3 regions of the Corynebacterium canis genome follow, and region 2 is predicted to be linked to each of the others. Evidence: riboswitches for the same ligand, from Rfam matches in the RefSeq annotation. Region 2 holds a riboswitch; each other region holds the start of a gene.

What was found. A riboswitch is a leader RNA that binds a small molecule or an ion and turns the genes downstream of it on or off. The one in region 2 is predicted to bind cobalamin.
Region 1: linked by a shared signal. The riboswitch ahead of CCANI_RS11355 (hypothetical protein) and the one ahead of metE (5-methyltetrahydropteroyltriglutamate--homocysteine S-methyltransferase) in region 2 are both predicted to bind cobalamin.
Region 3: linked by a shared signal. The riboswitch ahead of CCANI_RS05745 (FecCD family ABC transporter permease) and the one ahead of metE (5-methyltetrahydropteroyltriglutamate--homocysteine S-methyltransferase) in region 2 are both predicted to bind cobalamin.

The regions. Positions count from the first base shown of each region.
Region 1 covers NZ_CP047080.1:2,567,283-2,572,773, reverse strand. The annotation lists gene cysK (cysteine synthase A) at 1-577, opposite strand, end outside; gene CCANI_RS11365 (hypothetical protein) at 906-1,160, opposite strand; gene CCANI_RS11360 (helix-turn-helix domain-containing protein) at 1,205-2,578, shown strand; gene CCANI_RS11355 (hypothetical protein) at 3,031-3,273, opposite strand; cobalamin riboswitch at 3,398-3,550, opposite strand; gene ramA (acetate metabolism transcriptional regulator RamA) at 4,206-5,048, shown strand; gene CCANI_RS11345 (cob(I)yrinic acid a,c-diamide adenosyltransferase) at 5,095-5,491, opposite strand, start outside.
Region 2 covers NZ_CP047080.1:2,261,271-2,266,761, forward strand. The annotation lists gene CCANI_RS10030 (Fur family transcriptional regulator) at 1-209, shown strand, start outside; gene metE (5-methyltetrahydropteroyltriglutamate--homocysteine S-methyltransferase) at 206-2,485, opposite strand; cobalamin riboswitch at 2,537-2,744, opposite strand; gene CCANI_RS10040 (VIT1/CCC1 transporter family protein) at 2,765-3,853, opposite strand; gene CCANI_RS10045 (isoprenyl transferase) at 3,850-4,521, opposite strand; gene recO (DNA repair protein RecO) at 4,600-5,343, opposite strand; gene era (GTPase Era) at 5,344-5,491, opposite strand, start outside.
Region 3 covers NZ_CP047080.1:1,301,581-1,307,071, reverse strand. The annotation lists gene CCANI_RS05760 (MFS transporter) at 1-293, opposite strand, end outside; gene CCANI_RS05755 (ABC transporter substrate-binding protein) at 333-1,394, opposite strand; gene CCANI_RS05750 (ABC transporter ATP-binding protein) at 1,409-2,170, opposite strand; gene CCANI_RS05745 (FecCD family ABC transporter permease) at 2,170-3,207, opposite strand; cobalamin riboswitch at 3,272-3,450, opposite strand; gene CCANI_RS05740 (hypothetical protein) at 3,502-3,816, shown strand; gene CCANI_RS05735 (RtcB family protein) at 4,043-5,245, shown strand; gene CCANI_RS05730 (hypothetical protein) at 5,322-5,491, shown strand, end outside.

The sequences.
Region 1 (5,491 bases), 310 kb from region 2:
CCTTGAGCACGCGGCCAACACCCGACACCGTGCCGCCAGTGCCAAAGCCCGCAACGAAAATATCGACGCCGCCCTCAGTGTCCGCCCAAACTTCCTCGGCGGTGGTCGCGCGGTGAATCGCCGGGTTCGCAGGATTAGAGAACTGACGTGCGAGGATCGCGCCCTCGCGGCTAGCCACAATCTCGTTCGCCTTATCGACGGCGCCCTGCATGCCGGCAGAGCCCGGGGTCAGGATGATCTCCGCGCCGTAGCCACGCAGCATCACGCGGCGCTCGAGGGACATGGTCTCCGGCATGGTGAGAACCACATCGTAGCCGCGAGCAGCACCAACCATGGCCAGCGCAATACCAGTGTTGCCGGAGGTTGCCTCGACGATGGTGCCGCCCGGCTTCAGCGAACCATCGGCCTCAGCGGCGTCGATGATGGCGCGGCCGATACGGTCCTTCACGCTGTTCGCCGGGTTGAAGAACTCCAGCTTGACCAAAACCTCGGCGGGCAGCCCTTCGGTGAGCCGGTTCAGGCGAACCAGCGGAGTATTGCCGATGGTTTCGGTGATGTTTGCATGGATACGTCCCATGTGTTCGTGCTCCTAGAAATCCAAAAAACGATGAGCGCGGCGGTGGGCCGCGCGGTGGCTACAGCACAGAATACATGTGCCGTTAAAGAAAATCTAGACCGTTCGGTCTAAGGGTCGGTCTGTTTGGTGGGGCGGAGGGCGAAACAGGTGGTAGGAGGCAGGTTTTGTGGGCGGTTTTGGTTTTGCAAAGGTTGGTGCCGAGCGGCGCTCAGGCAGATTTGACACGCCGACCGCTGCGCGGCGGTGTTTCCGCAGGTGGCCGAATTCGGTATGTCAGATCTGCCTGAGGTGGATGTGGCGGGGTAGATGGTGCGGGAAGATTCGACCCTCATCGTCTGGGAGGTTCTGCCGGCCCCTGCTTGCCGATAGCTTGCCCTGATAGGTTGTGTGCAGCCGTTGACCTGCGATCGTCCGGATTTTCTTCATTGGACACCTCAACGAAGAATAAAAAGACGATTTGCAGCGTTTTTGGGCTGTCATCTCTCAGGACCTTGGTAACAACCTGTTTCATCACCTTGGTGACAACCTGTCTCATGTCCTTGGTAACAGTCTGTCTCATGGCCTTGGATGCAACGAGTCTCATGACCGTGGAAACGATTTTGGTGGTGTTCGTTTTCAATTAGGTGCATGGTTCGTCCTCTTTCGCCGAATGTGCGGCGTTTAATTGTTGAATTTGATCCGTGTGCCGCGAACGGCATGAGTATTACGGAGTTTTGTGCGGTTCATGGCATTAGCCGGAAAACGTATTATGCGATCAAAAAGCGTTTTGAGCAGGAAGGATTTGGGGCGCTGCATCCGCGGTCGAGTGCGCCGCATAAGCCTGCGACTACCTATGATGAGGCTACGGTGTCGATGGTGCTTGCGATGCGGGAGCGGCTTGGCCAATTTGGTTGGGATAATGGGCCGCGATCCATTTGGTATGCGTTGATTGATCAGCCGAATGTGGTGCAGCCGATTCCTTCGGTGTCGACGATTGCTCGGATTCTGGCTGCTGCGGGTGTGGTCGCGAAGAATCCCCGGAAGCGGCCTCGCTCATCGATAGTGCGCTTCGAGCGATCCTGTGCCATGGAGTTGTGGCAGCTGGATGCGTTTTCCTATCGGCTCGCTACTCCGGCGGGCACTGTGATCACGATTTACCAGCTCATCGATGATGCAACCCGATTTGATGTGGGTACTACGTATGGCACCAAGCCGGAAAATGGGGCAGATGCGTTGAACTGTGTAGTTAACGCGATCCGTGTCTATGGGGTACCGCGCCAATTGCTGAGCGATAATGGTGGCGCGTTTAATCAGATTCGCCGGGGCCGGATCACTGCGCTGCATCGGTTTCTTGCCGTCAAGGGTTGTGAGGCCATTACTGGCCGGGCGGATCATCCCCAAACTCAAGGCAAAAACGAACGCTCCCATCAAACCTTGGTGAAGTTCCTTGATGCGCACAAGCCCAGTACTGAGGCCAAATTGAAGGAATTGCTCAGTGAATACCGGGAGTACTACAACAACAAGCGGAGGCATCAAGCACTCGGGGGTATGACCCCGAAACAGGCCTGGGACAGCATCGAACACCGCCCTAGTAGCGGCGAGCCCATCACCCAGGAGCAATTGACTGCAGAGATTGAAAAATACCGGCAGGCCCGTTCGAGCGAGTCCCCCAGCGCTGCAGATGGCCTCGACCAGGATCCAGCAATGCTGTACATCAAACCCTCGTCCAGACCACGTTTCGCGCTCGCGGGGTACTACATCAATATCCCCAAACGGCTTACCGATAAGCACTACTACGTCGTTCACACCGACGATGAATACGCGCTATTCGATTCCGTCGACGGCGTCATGGTCCTGCGAATCCCACTGCCACTAAACGTGCTCGGCGAACCGATCGGCGCCACCGTACCCCTTTGGAAAATCATCGGCGCGTACCTCCACGAGGCCCCGCCGTGGTTTCTCAAACGACAGCAGCAATGGCTACAACAACACCCCACCGCCGCTGCTGAACTAGAGGATTAACTACCCGCTCGCGCGTTACCAAGGTAATGCTACTGGTTGTCACCAAGGTGATGATACTGATTGTTACCAAGGTGATGGCACAGAGTGTTACCAAGGTCGCGAGATTCTACACAGCGTTTTTGGGCCAGATTCGTCCTGAATTTCTTCGTTAGACCCCCGAATGAAGAATAGAAAGACGAGCCCCAGGTCGGCGGTTGCACACAACCCATTGGCGGTGTGATGTGGAGGGGTTGAAGTGGCTGGCCGAGCTTCGCGCCCAGGCAGATTCGACACGCCGGCCACCGAGTGACGGCATTTCCGCAGGACGCCGAATCCGCCAGGTCAGATCTGCCTGAGGCAGATTTGTCACTGGGTAAGCGCGCAGCAAAGCCGCAGCTGAGAAGGGTTTTCGCGGCCGTTTCTGCGATGCGCGGCGCAACCCAACGCCAAGCGCTACGCAAACTAAAGCGACGTCACGCCGCACCGTCCCCCACCAAAAAGAACGCCCCATCCCCCACCAAAACGAACGCCCCATCCCCCACCAAAAAGAACGCCCCATCCCCCACCAAAAAGAACATGCCCGCGGGAAGGCGTTCGGGCGCACCTCGCGAGGAGGGCTTGGCTGGGCGGGAACGGTCCGAAGGGGCGGGCCCAAGCCGAGGCGTCGCGTGCACGCGGGCTTCCTCGCGATCCGAACTATGCCTATCCGCGGGCATGGTCGGGCTATAACATCACCGTGTTTCCGCAAAGCTTGCCGCCGGGGGCTTCGGGTCAATTGAAAGGGTGCCGCCTTTTGGGGTGAAGCGTTTCCTAGCGTTGGGCCGTTGCTGCAACAGGGGTGGAGTTATAGCGCAACTGGCAGGTATCGGACTTCCGGCGCGTGCGCCGATTACCGTTGCGGGACAGTCCCAGATTTGCACTGGATTCCCTGTTGTCCTGCGCGCGGGGTTCCGGGTGGAGTTTCGCGGGCAGACCGGTTGCGTTCTCTAGGATAGCTGGTCTCCGTGTGGCTCGTGGGGCGGGGGAGTTCGATTGGGGGCGATTGACACCCTCCGCACCCCTCCAAAAGACCGCTTTTCGACGCCCCGTCGGGCAAGATTTGCGCCCGAGGCAAGGCCCTGCGGGCGTCCGGCGGCGTGATATTGATTACGCTGTGTCCGCGCTTTGAGATTTTGAAACTCAATAAGCGTTTTCGGGATGGTGGAAAATCGTTTCAAACTGAACGGCGATAGTAAGGGCGCTGCGTAACGGAAATCGTGTTTTGCATTTCTCTGGTAGCATGCCCGCCAGCGGCGAGACGGCGCGCACCCACCTGCAAAGATGCAGCGTTGTTCTACAATTTACCCCCATAATCCACATGAATAATATGCGAAACTTGGAAGGCAATGGAAAAATATGGGGGCACCTTTTAAGGGGGAGATGTTCGATTAAGGGGGCGGCGGGTTACCCCTATTGCAAAACCAAGTGGGCAGCGTCGCCGAAAATTCTCCGGAAAAATGGGCTATGCGCACCCCCGCTGTGGCATTATACTTCACCTCTAAGAGTTTTCTTAAGTTCGAGGCGGGTGTGTTCGCGCGCGGCGCGCAGGGTGCATCCGATTACATACAGGCGTGCCGGGTACGCCGTGTAATTGTTGCAGGAGGTAAGTGTGGATTCTCAGCGCATCAAGGACGATGAGGATGCGATTCGCGCGGCGTTGACGTCGCTGAAGACTGCGACGGGTATTCCCGTGACGATGTACGCTACCGCGATGCCAGATGGGCGGTTGCAGATCGGCGCGTGGGTGGGGTTGCGGACCCCGGCGTTGCAGAACCTCATCATCGAAGCTGGGTGCGGCGTCGGCGGCCGGGTGATGACCACTCGCCGTCCCGTGGGCGTGAGCGATTACACTCGCGCCAATGTGATCAGCCACGAGTATGACAACGTCATTCAGGATGAAGGCCTGTTTTCTATCGTGGCCGTCCCAGTGATCGTGCAGCGCGAGGTTCGCGGCGTGCTGTATGTGGGCGTGCATTCGCCGGTGCGGCTGGGCGATAAGGTCATCGAAGAGGTCACCATGACGGCCCGTAGCCTCGAGCAGGATCTCGCCGTGAATGCGGCGTTCCGGCGCGCCGATGGTGGCCGTTCTGGGGCGTTGAAGTCCGGCCGCGTGATGAACGGCGCGGAGTGGGAGCAGGTGCGTTCCACGCATTCGAAGTTGCGAATGTTGGCCAACCGCGTGGGCGACGATGACCTCCGCAAGGAGTTAGAAGATCTGTGCGACCAGATGGTTACCCCTGTGCGCGTGAAGCAAACCACGAAGTTGAGCGCCCGCGAGTTGGATGTGCTCGCGTGCGTGGCGCTGGGCCACACCAATGTGGAGGCGGCCGAGGAGATGGGCATTGGCGCCGAAACCGTGAAGAGCTATCTGCGTTCCGTGATGCGCAAGCTGGGCGCGCACACCCGTTATGAGGCGGTAAACGCAGCTCGACGGATCGGCGCATTGCCGTAACCGGGGGCTTATCGACGCCCCGCCACCCCCGCGGCGTCGATAAGCGTTACCGTTGTCCGCCGGGCACCCATTGAACGTCTTCGCCGTTGTTTTCGACTCGGGCGAGGATGAACAGGAGGTCGCTGAGGCGGTTGAGGTATTTTGCGGGCAGGGTGGTCGTGGTTTCGGGGAACGCGCGGACTGCGGCCCAGGACGCCCGTTCGGCGCGACGAACGATTGTGCGTGCGGTGTGCAGCAGGGCGGATGCGGGGGTGCCACCGGGGAGGATGAACGAGGATAGTTTCGGTAGTGCAGAGTTGAAGTGGTCGCAATCCGTTTCGAGGCGATCAATGTACGCTTGTTCGATGCGGAGCGGGGGGTACTTGGGGTTTTCTTCCACGGGGGTCGCTAGGTCTGCGCCTGCGTCGAACAGCTCGTTTTGCACGCGGCGAAGGACCGCCGCA
Region 2 (5,491 bases):
CCAGCGGGGAATCCCTCTACCGGCAATGCACCTCCGACGAACACCACCATCACCTTGTGTGCACCGGCTGCGGGACCACCGTGGAAATCGACGGCGGCCCCGTAGAGCGGTGGGCGCACAGCGTGGCGGACGAGAACGACTTTCAGCTCACCGGGCACACCGCCGAAGTTTTCGGTTTGTGCGCCCAGTGCCAGCATTCCCCCATCTAGGCAGTGATGGTGGCCCGCACCTCATGCGCGGCCGCAACCAGATTCTGCAAGCTGGCCGTGGTTTCCGCCCAGCCGCGTGTCTTGAGCCCGCAATCCGGGTTCACCCACAGCAGGGCCGGATCCACATGACGCACCGCCTGTGTGAGCAAATGTTCGATCTCCGCTTCGGATGGCACCCGCGGCGAGTGAATATCCCAAATCCCAGGGCCAATCCCCAGGTGGAAGTTGTGCTGGGCCAGCGCCTGCAGCACCCCCATGCCGGCCCGCGAGGACTCGATGCTGGTCACATCCGCGTCAAGATCGAGAATGGTATCGATCAGCTCCGCAAACTGCGAATAGCACATATGTGTGTGGATCTGCGTGCTATCCGCCACGCCCGAAGTTGCCAACCGGAAGGCGCCGGTCGCCCACGCCAAGTAGGCGGGCTGATCCGCCACCCGCAGGGGCAGCAGCTCCCGGATCGCGGGTTCGTCCACCTGTATGAATCGCGCACCGGCAGCCTCTAGATCGGCCACCTCGTCCCGCAGCGCCAACGCCACCTGATCGGCGGTTTCCGAAAGCGGCTGGTCATCGCGCACAAACGACCAGGCAAGCATGGTTACCGGGCCGGTGAGCATGCCCTTGACGGGTTTCTCGGTAGCCCGTTGCGCGACCTCGAACCAACGTACGGTCATCGGGGCAGGGCGGGAAACATCACCGTACAGAATCGGCGGCCGTACGCAGCGCGAACCATAGGATTGCACCCACCCATAATCGGTGGCCGCGTATCCGTCCAGCTGTTCGGAGAAGTATTGGACCATGTCGTTGCGCTCGGGCTCGCCGTGCACCAATACATCCAAACCGAGCTCTTCCTGCGCTCGAATAACTGCGCGAACTTCCGCGACCATTTGGGAATCGTATTCGGCCGCCGAAATCACCCCTTGGCGCAGCCGAGCGCGGGCGCTGCGGATTTCCTTGGTCTGCGGGAACGAACCGATCGTGGTCGTCGGCAGCACGGGTAGCTCGGGGCGCGGCCGCTGATCGAACGGGGTGCGGCGCCGATCAGCCTCCGTTACCCCACGCACACGATCGCGCACCTGTTCGTTGTGGATGCGCGGCGAGGTGCGGCGTTCCTCCCACACCCGCGCGGAAAGCTCCACCAACGCCTGATCTTCCGGCCGCGCCGTGCCCCCGAGGAGCCGCGCCAGCGTGCCCACCTCGTCGATTTTCGACGCCCCGAACGCCAACCAGCGACGAAGCTCGGCGTCCAGCGCGGTTTCCGGCTCCAAGGAATAAGGAACATGGAGCAACGAGCAGCTCGTGCTCACGGCGATCGGGCCGCGTTGCTGGAGCGCCTCCAATTGTTCCTTGGCGCGCCGCAGGTCAGTGCGCCAGACGTTGCGCCCATCGATCACACCTGCGACCAGCAGCTTGGTGCCATCCCATGCGGGCACGGGATCGGCGGCGGAGGTCACAAGGTCTACGGCTATCCCAGCGACCGGGGTGCGTTGCAATAATTCCACGGCGCTATTGCCATCGCCGAAATACGTGGCTACCAGCAGCCGGACCTCCGTGGCCCCGGCCAACGTCTCGTAGGCTGCGATAATTGCGTCATTATGTTCGATGGGAACATCGAGCATAAGGGCGGGCTCATCAAGCTGGATCCAGCGCACCCCAGTCGCGGCCAATGCGCCGATAAGTTCGACATACGCCTGGGTCAGCGAAGGCAGCAAGTCGCTGAGCTCGGCAGGCGTGAGCGGGCGCGGCGCCTGGCCCTCCGCCACTCGGCGCGCGAGGCGCAGGAAGGTGTAAGGGCCGATCAATACCGGGCGAAACTCGGGGCCCGCGATGCCATCGAGCAAGAGTTCGGGGTGGGCGCTAAAGCTCACCTCGGACTCCAGTTCGGGGACGATGTAGTGGTAGTTGGTGTCAAACCACTTGGTCATCGCCGCAGCCGGGTGCTCGGCCGTGCCACGCGCCGTCGCAAAGCACGCCGCAAGCAGCTGCTCGACGGAGGCGTAGGTGTCGGGTGTGGTGAAGCGCGCCGGCAATACCCCCAAGGCGGCGGTCATATCGAGCATTTGATCGTACAGGCTGATGCCCAGCCACGGAACGCTGTCCAAGCCCGCGGCGCGCAATTGTTCGGCGTAGGCGGCGTTGAGTTCGCGGGCGACGGCCCACGGCGTGGGGCCCGAAGTGTTCCCGGCCCAGTGCGATTCCAACGCATGTTTGAGCTCGCGATTGGGTCCGATGCGGGGTGGCGACGCAACGGTCGCGCGGAAATTGTAGGTAGTCACGTTGTCTGATCCTCGTCAGCGTAGTGGGGTGAACGCGTTGCGGCAGAAGTACCGCAATCGCGGCGCGCTGCAGGTATTCGGACTCGTGAGCGAAAAGCTAGTACCTAATTGCCACAGCTTCCCATCGCGATCGACAGTGCTGGCTCCGTATTCGGGGTGGCGTTCGGATTTCTCACATACCGCTGCGGGACAGTCCTGGATTCGCACCAGATTCCCTTGAAGTACGCGGGGGCATACAACAGCGCGCACCTCACATTAGAATATAGACCAAGCTGTCTGTCAACCGACGGCTACACCGAACGCCCTACCTAATGCGTAGGTGACCGCCGCCGCGCCCAAACCAATGGCCAACTGGCGCAGGCCACGCCGCCACGGAGACGCCCCCGACAGCACACCCACGATGCCTCCAGTGAACATCAGTGCGATGCCCACGAGCACGCAAGCCAGCACACCAGCAACCAATTGATCCAGGCCAAAGAAGAACGGGATCACCGGCACCAATGCGCCCGTGCCAAAGAACATAAAGCTCGACACCGCCGCCGACCAGCCGCTGCCCACTACGTCCGCATCCTCGCTGGTCGCGGGCTCGTCCTCGGTGATCACGGATTCGGTGGTCATGCCGGTGGCCTTAAGCTCCGCAAACACCCGGCGCGCCTTGACCTCGGCGTCCTCTTCGGACATGCCGCGCGCCCGGTACACCAAGGCCAGCTCGTTGGCGTCCACGTCCAAGCGCGGCACCTCGGAGGAGGTTTCCGGATCCGGCGTCGAAGCGTCCAACAGCTCCTTTTGCGAACACACGGACACATACTCCCCCGCGCCCATGGATAGCGCGCCGGAGAGCAAACCGGAGATGCCCGTGAGCAGGATCAACCGGTTATCCACCCCGGCGGCCATCACACCGAGCACCAGCGCGAGGTTGCTCACCAGGCCGTCGTTCGCGCCGAACACGGCCGCGCGGAAATTGCCGGACATTTCTTCCCTGCCGCGAGCGGCCAAACCGCGCACGATTTCGGCGTGAATCCGCTCGTCTGCGATCATTTGTGCGGTGGCGTCTTCGTCCTTGGCGTACGGCGTCCGCGTCTCCGCCGATTGCATCAGCGCCAAGGTGAACACACTGCCGAATCGTTTGGCCATAAAGCCCATGCACAGGGTGGACAGGTCGGGCCGCTGCGGCATGCCCACATGATTGCCCAAAAGCCGCCGCCAGTGTTCCTCGTGGCGGGACTCGGCGTCGGCGATGGCCAGCAGGATGTCCCGCTCGGTGCCTTCCTTGCTCATGGCCAGCTCGCGGTACACCGCGGCTTCCGCTCGTTCGTTCGCCAGGTAGCGTTGCCACCGGCGGATTTGCTTCCTCGTGGGTTCGGTCATTTCACTCCTCCGAAGCGGCGATCTCGGCGCGCATATTCTTCCACCGCCGCGTAGAGGTCCGCGGCCGTGAAGTCGGGAAACAGTTTGTCTTGGTACACCATTTCTGCGTATACGGACTGCCATACGAGGAAGTTAGAGGTGCGTTTTTCGCCGGAGGGTCGCAGGAATAGATCCACATCCGGCATGTCGGGTTCATCGAGAAATTGTGCGAAGCTCTGCTCGGTGATGTCGTCGGGGCGCAGGGTGCCCGCAGCGGCCTGCCGAGCGATCTCCCGCGCGGCGTCGATAATCTCCGCGCGGCCGCCATAGTTTACGCACATGGCCAGCGTCATTCGGGTGTTGTCTTTGGTGAGCTCCTCGGCCGCCTCCAGCTCGCGGATCACGGCGCGCCACAATCGGGGCCTGCGCCCCACCCAGCGCACTCGCACACCTTTTTCATGGAGCCCGTCGCGCTGACGCCGCAATACGTCGCGGTTAAAGCCCATGAGGAAGCGCACTTCGTCGGCACTGCGCCGCCAGTTTTCCGTAGAGAACGCATACGCGGACAGGTAAGGAATGCCTAAGGCTAGGCAGGCGTCTACAACATCAAGCAGGACGGCCTCACCGCGACGGTGTCCTTCCGTGCGTTTCAGCCCGCGTTCCTGCGCCCACCTGCCATTTCCATCCATTACGAGGGCGATATGCCGGGGGAGGAATTCAGCGGGAATCTGCGGCGGAATGGAGTTCACCGTGCCTATATTACCGTGCTACGACACCGCCCCCTGATCGTGGACATCAAGCGAGGCAATCACACGTTCGAGGTGCCAGTGGAGATGTGTGCGGGTAAGCCGATGCGCGTCGCCCGCCACCTGTGCGCTTATCGACGCCCCGCGCACCGCGTCCCAGTGATCGTGCGCGAGCCACCACATCAGGCGCAAGCTTGATTCCGGAACTTCTATCGAACCCGGGGGTCGGCACGCCACGCACACCGCCCCGCCGGCGCCGGGGTGAAACGCATGGTGCGGGCCCGGCCTTTGGCACTGGGCGCAATCGAACAGGCTTGGGGCCCAGCCGGAATGCTCCATCGCCTGGAGCAGGAAGGCATCGAGGACGAGGGTGGGGTCGTCGGCGCCGCAGCAGCGCTCGAGGGTGGTGAGCGCGGCGTCGAAAAGCCACGGGTCCTCGACATCGGAAAAGCACATACGTTCGGCCGCTTCGAGGGCGGCGCAGGCGGCGGTATAGCGTTCGTATTCGCCGATAACCCGGCCGTAAAAGGTCAGCGTGTCCGCGCCCGTGATCGTGTACAGGGAACGCCCCGGATACAGCTGCACATTGAGCTCCACGAATGGCTGCAGGCGCGAACCGAACCTACTTTTGGCTCGGCGCACCCCTTTGGCCACGCCGCGCACCAGCCCGTGATGGCGGGTGAGCAGCACGATCACGCGATCCGCCTCCCCGAAATCGTAACTACGCACCACCAAGGCGCGATCGCGGAAGCTGGCGCGGCGCACTTAGAACCCTAACCGGCCCAGCGCTTTCGGATCCGACTGCCAGTTCTTGAGCACCTTGATGCGCAAATCCAGGTACACGTTCTGGCCCAGGAGTTTGATTATCTCTTTGCGGGCGTTGTGAATAATGCGGCCCATGCGGCGGTTATCC
Region 3 (5,491 bases), 960 kb from region 2:
AACCAGCCGAGATTCAAACCAGCCCACGTATCAACGGCGATCAATGCCACCACGGACAAACCGCTGATCACATCGGAAATCACGCTCATGGGCTTACGGCCCACGCGGTCAATCAAATGGCCACCGTAAAAGGCGAATAGCAGCGACGGGACGGCAATGGCAGTCGCCACGACGCCCGCCGCCGCAGGGTCCCCAGTTCGTTGCAGCACCAGCCACGGCCACACGACCATGGCCACGCTATTGCCAAGCAATGATGTTCCCGCAGAAGCGAGATACAGCCAAGCAGTTTTCATGACAATACTTCCTTTCACTGCCTGGCTTACATTTCCAGATTACTGGAAATATTCCAAACCAGGCACACTCGCCGGAAGCTCCAATGCGGGCTTAATATCAGACTTCGGGGCGAGGTTGAATTTTTCCATGCCCTTGCGCACGTGCTCGGCCGCATCAATGTTCAATGGGCCCGAGGTCCACATCGCGTACGGGAGGTTGATAAAGCGGTTTTCCTTCACGGCCGGAAGGTCCTTGGTCACCGGGTTTTCCTTGAGGATCTTCACCTTCTCATCGAACTCCTGGCCGGGGTACTCAACGAACACGAATACGTCGGGCTTGGTGGAGGTCAGGTGCTCCCAGCCGACCGTCGTCCAGGTATCCTCAACGTCCTCCGCAGCGTTTTTGGCGCCAGCGGCTTCGAGGATCGCCTGCGGGGCGCCGAACTTACCGGAGGTAAAGATGGTGTCCTCGGCGGAGTCGAATACAAAAGCGACCGGCTTGGTGGTGGGCTGCTCGGCGGCTTGCAAGGTGGCGAGGCGGTCCTGCTGGTCCTTGACCACCTTGTCAGCGGTATCTTTATGGCCAGTAATTTCGCCGATATTTGCCATGTCGATTTCCACGGCCTTCCACGGGTCCACGATACCACGCTTAGTGGTGCCCTCTTGGCGGCAGGACTCGGTGAGGATATAGGAATCAATACCCTGTTCCTTCAGCGAATCCGGGGTGAGGTTCTTGCCTTCATTGAAACCGTAGTTCCAGCCAGCGACGAAAATATCGGGCTGCTTGCTCACAACCTCTTCGAGGGAGGGGTATTGCTTGGCCACATCTTCGAGGCCAGCGATAACGTCCTTGCCGTACTTTGCGCCGAGGATATCCACGTCGCGCTGGACCGAACTGACGTACTTGATATTGTCTTGGGCGCCAGCGGACAACACGATGGAAATGATATTTCCATCGTTAACGAACAGGTTATCGGCCTTTTCAAAGGTGACTTCCTGGCCGCAGTTTTCTACGGTAACCCCACCAGCCGCGGCGGCAGACGTACTGGGGGACGTGGACTCGCCGCAAGCCGACAGCAGCAATGCGGAGCTGGCAAGCAATGCCAAAGTGTACTTCTTCATGGGTTTCTCCTTATTTAGAGTGAATCGACGATGAGATGCGTGCGCGTAGCCTCGGGAAGTTTCGCGAGCATCGCCTGCACATCAAAAACGCGACGCAGGTTTTCTGGGACCAGCACTTCCTCCGGCGCACCCGCCGCAAGCATGGTGCCCTGGTGAAGCACCACAACCTGGTCGAAGTGAGAGACGGCAAGGTCTAGGTCATGAATCGTGGCCAAAATGGTGCGGCCGGATTCGCGCAGCACCTTCAGCAAATGCAACTGGTGGTGCACGTCTAGGTGGTTGGTGGGTTCATCAAGCAGCACCAGGTCCGTGCCCTGTGCGAACCCACGTGCTAAAAGGGCGCGGCGGCGTTGGCCACCTGACAGCTGATCGCAAGGGCGATCGGCCAAGTCCGCAACACCCACCAATTCCAGGGATTCCGCAACAATGCGGCGCTCCTCTCTGCCGCCCAGCTGCCAGGACTTCAAGTGGGGCAGGCGCCCCAGAGCCACCATTTCGGAAACAGTCAGATCTCCGGGTGGGGATTCCTCCTGCCCCACGAGCGTCATTTGGCGGGCACGGTGACGCGGGCGCATGGCGTGGACGGGCGCGCCGTCGAGAAGCACGGAGCCGGCGTGCAGGGAGGTAATGCCCGCGAGCCCGCGCAATAATGTGGATTTGCCTGCGCCGTTGACGCCGACGAGGGCGGTCATGGTGCCGCGTTCCACGGTGAAGGTGATGCCGCGGACGATGGTGGCCTTGCCGATGCCGCACGCGACGTCATCAATTACGAACATCAGTTCTGACCTCCGAAGTGGTAGCGGCCGCGGCCCATCAACACAAGGAACAATGGCGCACCCAAGACGCCGGTGACCACACCCAATGGAATCTCCTGCGGCGGTGCGGAAATACGTGCGATCACATCCACCCACAGCAAGAAGAGTGCGCCCGTGGCCATGGAAATAGGAAGCAGCCGCCAATGCAGGGAACCGACCATCATGCGCGCTAGGTGCGGAATCACCAAACCAACGAAGCCGATGCCGCCCGCCACGGCGACCATCGCGCCGACCAAAAGCGCCTGGATAAAGAACAACGCTTGGCGTAGCACACCCACTCGAACGCCAAGGGCGGCGGCGGTGTCAGGGCCTGCGGCGAGGGCGTCTAATTGATTGGAGAGCAGCATCAATGCGATCCCTCCGATAATCACAATGGCGAACGGCAACGCAAGCTTGTTCCATTGCGCACCGGCCACGGAACCGAGCATCCAGAACATGACGCCTTGGGCGGCGCGGGCGTCCGGACCCTTGAACACAAGGAAGCTCGCCATGGCCGAAAACGCCGAGGAAAGGACCACACCTGAAAGGATCAAGCGCAGCGGGGTTAAGCCTCCTTGGGCCATCGTGATGGCATACACGGTGGCGGTGGCGACGAGGGCGCCGATTAATGCGCCACCCGAAAGTGCGTACAAGCCAAGCGAGGACAGCATGCCGAACGTTAAGACGGCAGTGGCGCCGACGCTGGCACCCGCGGAAACGCCGAGCAAGTACGGGTCCGCAAGCGGGTTTCGCACGAGCGTTTGCATAGCGACGCCCGCGAGCGCAAGGCCCGCGCCCACGATCAGCGCGAGCAGCCCGCGAGGCACACGCAACTCCCACACAATGGAATCAATTGCCTGGTCAGGACCTTTTCCGCCATTGAGACGGGCCCATACCACGTCCCACACCGCCTCACTGGCGTAATCCACAGAACCAAACGTCAATGAGATGACAAAGCTCACCGCGATCAAAACCAGCAGCAGCACGAACAGCGCCACCGTGAACAGACTTCGACGCAGACCTGTCCCGGACAAACGGAACTCCTTCAACATTGCTCCGACACGTCGAACGCGGACGTGGCGAAGACTCAGCGAAGAGCCGGCAGGTTTTCGGACTCGTTGGATCACCCCACCCCCAAAGCACCTTCCCAGCCTTCACAAGGCCAGTGGTATATCCCATTTTGGGGGTAGTACCCAATCACCGCTGCGCGCCAGTTTCGGATTCACACCGAGATTCCCTTGACCAGCTCACTGACGGTAAGAATTGTATCCCACCGCAAGTTCAAACGAGCAAAACAGGTAAATTAGTGCGATATGAAGTTCAAAAATGCATCCGAAGTACGTACCGCACCTGTAGTAGCCACGGGCCTGATCGGGGGTTGGCTCACCGCCCGCGAAACCGGCGTCCGACCGATCGGTGGCGCACTCCTCACCGCCGCGGGCATTTGGGCCGCACGCAGCTGGTATGACAAGGGCGGCCTGCCGCTGGCAACCGGGTTGACCGCCGCGTATATTGCGGCTTTCGGCGTGTCCCACCCGCTGGCCAAAAAGATTGGTGCATGGCCCTCCGTGCTCGCCGTGACCAGCGGAGTTGCCGGCGCCGCGCACTTGCTTTCCGACGCCCGCTAGCACCCCCGTTCGTGGGCAGGAAATTCTCCATGTGCTATTGATTGTTTTGGTCAGAAACCCGCTACAGAAACGAAAGGACGTGTCATGCAACGCTTCAATCAGCTGCCATCGCGTCATTTCCTGTGGGGTTGTTGACCAACGAGCTCGTTAACGCCTCGCAGTCAGGATTCATTTCTGGCGGGGGCGATTTTTTATGTCCCCGCCGCAATTAGTAAAGGGGAAACCCATGGCTCGAAACCTGCGATCCCGTATCGCAGACATCAATAATCACCGGCCAAAGGTACATATTTTCGCCAGCGAAATCGAGGAATCTACCGTCGCGCAGGCGCAAGATACCGCCAAACTTCCGTTCGTATACCCGCACGTAGCGCTCATGCCCGACGCACACACCGGCCTCGGATCTTCCGTAGGCACTGTGTTCGGAACGATCGGCGCCGTGATCCCCGCCGCCGTCGGCGTGGATATCGGCTGCGGCATGATCGGCGTGCGCACCCAATTCCGCGCCGCCGACCTGGAAGGCAAGGAGCTGACCAAGCTGCGCGATGCGATCATCCGCGCGATCCCGCTCTCCCCCGGGAAATACAATCGGTGGCAGCTGGAACCCTCGGCGGACGAACGCTGCCGCGAATTGGACGCCCTGGCACGGGAAAACGACGTGAACCTGAAGCATTCACCGAACTGGCGGCAGCAGCTGGGATCCCTCGGCGGCGGGAATCATTTCATCGAACTCTGCCTCGACGAGGAAGACATGGTGTGGATGTTCCTGCACTCCGGCTCCCGCGGCGTGGGAAACAAAATCGCCCGCGCACACATCGATATCGCGCAGGCCAATATGGTGAAATGGTGGGTTCCATTGCCCAATCCGGACCTCGCCTACTTCGTCGAAGGCACCCCAGAATTCGACTCCTACCTGCGAGATCTCCACTGGGCGCAGCACTTCGCATTCCTGAACCGTGAAGAAATGATGGATCGGTTCTCCCGCTGCCTCGCCGCCTTTATGGGGCAGGCCGTGGTGGAACAGCAGCGCATCAATTGCCACCACAACTACACGGTAAAGGAACACCATTTCGGGCGCGACGTGTGGCTAACCCGCAAGGGAGCCATCCGGGCGGACGAGGGTGCCTTGGCGCTGATTCCCGGATCCATGGGAACCGCATCCTACGTGGTGGAGGGCAAGGGCTTCGCGCCCGCGCTAAACTCGGCGCCGCATGGGGCGGGGCGTCGATACTCGCGGACCGAAGCGCGCCGGCGTTTTACCGAGGCGGACCTCGCCGCGCGCATGGAAGGCATCGTGTATCGGCCCGGCGATGCGTGGGTGGACGAAATCCCCGACGCGTACAAGGATATCGACCAAGTCATGGCCGATTCGAAAGAGCTTGTGGAAATCAAACACAAGCTGCGCCAGGTGCTGAATGTGAAAGGCACCTAATTGGATAGTTTTGCTCCCATTATTTCAGGATCGGCTAGCATGAAATTAGCAAACCGATCCGAAAAGGGAGACAACCATGCCAAATGAAGCACATCCTGTGGGCGTTGCGGTCCCGTCCAGCATCGATCTTATGAATATCGGATCGTACGGCGTGGGCGAATTGTTTTCACCGGGGAGATTCGCCCACGGGGTGCAGGTCCTCTCCGATCTTATGCCGCTATTTTCCTATAGCGTGGCCGCGCAATT